DNA from 2 places in the Vreelandella sp. F11 genome. Region 2 is predicted to be linked to the other one. Evidence: predicted binding sites of a transcription regulator. Region 2 holds the regulator's gene; the other holds the start of a gene.

Region 1 (2,405 bases), 720 kb from region 2:
CTCCATCCCTTCCGGCTCGCTGCCCTTGGCATCCGAGCGCTTATCGGGGTAGTGGCCAACCTCAATCACGGCGTGCTCGAAATCCGCCCCAGACTCATACACTAAGCGGCCGCTTTTATGGAAGATACTCCAGCCTCGGGAGCCGCCATCCATATCGCCCTCATTGGCAATGGCAAAGTGGTCGCTATCAATCCACTGCAGCGCATCCGGCTCACGCAAGCGCTGAGCCTGCTGCTCATTAAAGATCAGCGCACCATCATCGCTGGCATCAATCCCGTCCAGATCCACCGACCCGGCGCTGAAGTGCGACACCACTTTGCCAGTATGGTCGATCACCGTCAGGTGGTTATTCTCTTGCAGGGTGACCGCAATCTCACCTAAGGCATTAATATCAACAAACTCCGGCTCAGGATCCTCGGGGGCGATCTCGGCAAGCCCGGTCACATCGGCATAGAGTAGGCTGTTACAGTTAACCTCCCCTGCATCGTTGATCTCCACCAGGGCAACAGACCCGCCGGGCATCTGCGGCACTCGACCGTCGCCAGCGTCCTCATCGCGTTCGTTCTCAATAGCGACGGCAACGAAACGCCCCTCGGGCGCTGATGCGGCGGCCACACTGTCGGGCTGACCATTCAAGGGGCAGGAGGCCAGTATTTCACCGCTATCGATATCGATGGTGAGCAGTTGCCCGGAAGGCTCGCTGTAAGAGACCGAGGTATTCACCCCGGCATAGACAATATTGCCGAGCACCGTCACTGCGGTGGGCTCGCCACCGACATCAATATTGCCCAGCGGCTGCGGATTAGCAGGGTCGCTAATATCGATGCGCCCGATCACGCCCAGCGGGCTGTCCGAGTAAACCAGCGTCATACCATCGCCTGAGGCAGCGATAATTTCCGCCGAGGTTTCCCGGCTACGATCTTCGCCTTCCGTCATGTTACTGGGGATAGCGAAGCTGGCAATGCGGTTGAAGTGCTTATCCGCCGCGCTGACCGAATGTGAAGCAGCCAGCGTAATAGCGAGCGCCAACAGTGAGGGTGTACGTGTCAATGTCATGATGAGGGTTGAGTCCTTGCCTAAGCCGAAGAAACATCTGGTTAAGTTATTAAACGTGCAGCATCAACTGGACTATCAAACAGCATGACCGTGTCAGGCTTATGACATTCGAACTCAGGTCTTCACAGAAAGAGGGGGTAGAGCTGGGAAGCCGAAAGCGCTTTGAGGATTGGAATGTCTGAGAATAAAAAAAGCCAGTCAGTGAGTACTGACTGGCTTCTTACTATCTAGTGTGGGTGGCTAGCTTTTATTAAGCGAGCAACAGCAAGTGACTTACTCGTCGCCTGCCATCTGCATTTGGCGCTGCATATAGTTCTGGATGCCCACCTTGTCGATCAAACCAAGTTCCGTCTCGATGTGGTCGATATGATCTTCTTCGTCGGCGAGCAGGTCACGCAGCATATCGCGGGTAACGTAGTCTTTAACGCTCTCGCAATAGGTGATCGCTTCGATGTAGTCGTTGCGGCCATCGTGCTCGATTTTTAGATCGCTTTCGAGCATCTCTTTGACGTTTTCACCGATGTGCAGCTTGCCCAGATCCTGCAGATTAGGGATGCCTTCAAGGAACAGGATGCGCTCGATGATCTTGTCAGCGTGCTGCATCTCTTCGATGGACTCATCGTATTCCCATTTGGCGAGGGCTTTAAGACCCCAATCTTTATACATTTTGGCGTGCAAAAAGTACTGATTGATCGCAACCAGTTCGTTGCCGAGCGCCTTATTAAGATGCTCAATAACTTTCGTATCACCTTTCATAACGTCACCTTTTCTACTGTAATGCTGATGTTTAATCTAGTTTAGACAATACGATCAAGCAGTTACGTTTGGAGAAGAGTATAGACGCACATAGCTATACCCCCAGCGTTTCTGAGAGTATAGATAAGATGATTAAAAGTTCAAGTAAATCAGTTATTTGCTAAAGATAACCCTAACAATAGTGATTCGCGTCACACGGCGTAAGCGAGCCCCATATTGGCTTCCTGACGCGCTTCCTGAACGGCATCGCGGGTAATCGTTTTAGCGTAGCACGCGCACTTACCACACTGCGTTGCGCAGCCGGTTGCCTCGCGTACTTCTCGCCAGCTGCGCGCTCCGTCGCTAACGTGCTGGCGAATCTGATGGTCGGTTACTCCCTTGCACACGCAAACGTACATGGCGACACCTCATGGAAATCATGAGATGAATGTAAATGATTCGCATACATCTTATCAAGTAGAAATTACTGCTTTTTGCTAGCCATTCGTCTTAGAAAATATAGGGAGCGCGATAAGATATTGTCGAAGCGACGCTTTTTCCAAAAAAATGGCCGATGCCCGATGCAATTATTTTTTCGGCAAAACCACCGTTTG
Region 2 (2,405 bases):
TGCTGGCGACTATTTATCCGTTTATGAAGCGCTATACCCACTTTCCCCAGTTGGTTTTGGGGGCGGCGTTTTCCTGGGCAATTCCAATGGCCTTTGGCGCCGTGCTGGGCTACTTGCCGCTGGAAGCATGGCTGCTATTCTGCGCCAATGTGTGCTGGACAGTGGCCTACGATACTCAGTACGCCATGGTCGATCGCGACGATGATTTAAAAATTGGCATTAAATCGACAGCGGTGCTGTTTGGAAATGCAGACCGTTTGATCATTGGCCTTCTCCAGTTAGCTACCCTGGGGTTGCTGGCATGGGTAGGCTGGCGGGTTGGTTTAGGTGGTTTCTTTTGGCTAGGGCTCGCGGCCATGGCGGCGACTTTCCTGCATCAACAGTGCTTGATTCGCCACCAGGAGCGGGATGCTTGCTTCCAGGCGTTTCTCAATAATCACTGGTCGGGGCTGCTGATTTTTGCCGGTATCGCGCTCAGTTGGTGGCCTGTGACGGGCTAATTTTTTTGAATGTCATATAATTGTCATCAAGTCATGGTGTTATCGTCACTGATATGTCATTGAACTGTTTATCTTTAAACTAGTTTTCATTGAGCTCGTTTACTTTGAACACCGTGAGGCTCTGGTATGACCGCCAAGACCGTTCTGATTGTCGATGATGAGGCGTCGATTCGCGAGATGATCGCGGTAGCGCTGGAAATGGCTGACTATCGCGTGCTCGAAGCGGATAACGCCCAGGATGCCCATGCCATGGTGGTCGACCACCAGCCTGATCTACTGCTGCTGGACTGGATGATGCCCGGCACTAGCGGAATTGAGCTGGCAAGGCGCTTAAAGCGTGAAGAAGCCACTGCCGAGATTCCCATTATTATGCTCACCGCGAAAGGCGAAGAGGATAATAAAATTCAAGGGCTTGAAGCCGGTGCCGATGACTATATCACCAAGCCTTTTTCACCCCGGGAACTGGTGGCTCGGCTAAAGGCGGTGCTGCGTCGTGCGACCCCGCGTGGCGTTGAAGACCCGATTGAAATCAACGGCCTGCTGCTTGATCCGGTGAGCCACCGGGTCAGCGCCGACGGCAAAGCGCTGGAAATGGGGCCCACCGAGTACCGATTGCTACAGTTTTTTATGACCCACCAAGAGCGCGCTTATACACGTAGCCAACTGCTTGACCAAGTATGGGGTGGCAATGTGTATGTCGAAGAGCGCACGGTCGACGTGCATATTCGCCGCTTGCGCAAAGCGCTGGGCGACGTGCATCAAAACCTGATTCAAACGGTTCGGGGTACCGGTTACCGTTTCTCTGCTCGGGTGTAAATGTGCGCCTATGGAGCCGTGAGCTGTGGCGGCTAGCGTGGCTGGCCACGCTGGGCACCTGTCTGGGCTGGTTATTGGGTTCAGCAGGGCTAGGGCTGTCGGCAGGGCTTGCAATATGCCTTTTTTATCATCTGCGGCAACTGCGAGAGCTTTACCTGTGGCTCACCCTCCACCCCCATGATGAGCCACCTGCTGCCAGCGGAATGTGGGGCGAGCTATTTGATCGCCTATACCGCTATCAAAAAAGTCAGCGCATTACCCAAAGCCGCCTGAGGGCTACTTTGGCACGTATCCAGGAGTCCTCTGAAGCAATGCGCGACAGTGTGGTCATGCTTGATCGCCATGGTGATTTAGAGTGGTGGAACAGCGCGGCCACCGCCATGTTAGGGCTACAAACTGCCCACGATAGGGGCCAACACATCACCAACCTGCTGCGTGATCCCAGTTTTATCAGCTACTTTAATGCGCGTAACTACAGTGAACCGTTAACGCTCACCTCGCCGATTGATGAGCGACGAATCCTGCAGTATCAAATTACCCTCTACGGCGACGACGAGCGCTTGGTCATGGCTCGCGATATTACCCGCTTACATCGTCTTGAGCAGATGCGGCGCGACTTCGTCGCCAACGTCTCCCACGAGCTGCGCACTCCTCTGACCGTGCTTTCCGGCTATTTAGAAACCTACAGTGATATCGCCGATCAGCTTCCTCCCCGCTTGGGTCGCAGTATCCAGCAGATGCAGGAGCAGACCCAACGTATGCAGAATTTGGTCAATGATTTATTGCTGCTCTCGCGGTTGGAGATTGACCAAGGCGGTCAAGATCATCACCCCTTGTCACTTGCGCCTCTGCTGCAAAGCGTTTGTGCTGATGCGCTAGCCCTGTCGCATCAACGGCATACCATCACCGTTGCGCTCGAGAGCGACGCCCGGTTATTAGGCAGTGAGCAGGAAATCCGTAGCGCCGTCTCTAATCTTGCCTTTAATGCGGTTCGCTACACGCCAGCAGGTAGCCAAATCACACTGCGCTGGAAAGCTGACGCTTCAGGCGGCGGCTATATCGATGTAGAAGATAACGGTGAAGGCATAG

Evidence for each region. Region 2 encodes PhoB, which activates phosphate uptake and scavenging genes when phosphate is short. Its sites were predicted from a motif close to TGTCATANNNNTGTCANA; they were not measured.
Region 1: ACFIOZ_RS02830 (esterase-like activity of phytase family protein) is a predicted target of PhoB. The motif match lies at 1,146-1,163, and genes of this name have one in related genera.

Annotation. Positions count from the first base shown of each region.
Region 1 covers NZ_CP170448.1:611,448-613,852, reverse strand. The annotation lists gene ACFIOZ_RS02830 (esterase-like activity of phytase family protein) at 1-1,056, opposite strand, end outside; gene bfr (bacterioferritin) at 1,330-1,812, opposite strand; gene ACFIOZ_RS02820 ((2Fe-2S)-binding protein) at 2,004-2,210, opposite strand; gene ACFIOZ_RS02815 (RDD family protein) at 2,379-2,405, opposite strand, start outside.
Region 2 covers NZ_CP170448.1:4,735,160-4,737,564, reverse strand. The annotation lists gene ubiA (4-hydroxybenzoate octaprenyltransferase) at 1-500, shown strand, start outside; gene phoB (phosphate regulon transcriptional regulator PhoB) at 627-1,316, shown strand; gene phoR (phosphate regulon sensor histidine kinase PhoR) at 1,319-2,405, shown strand, end outside.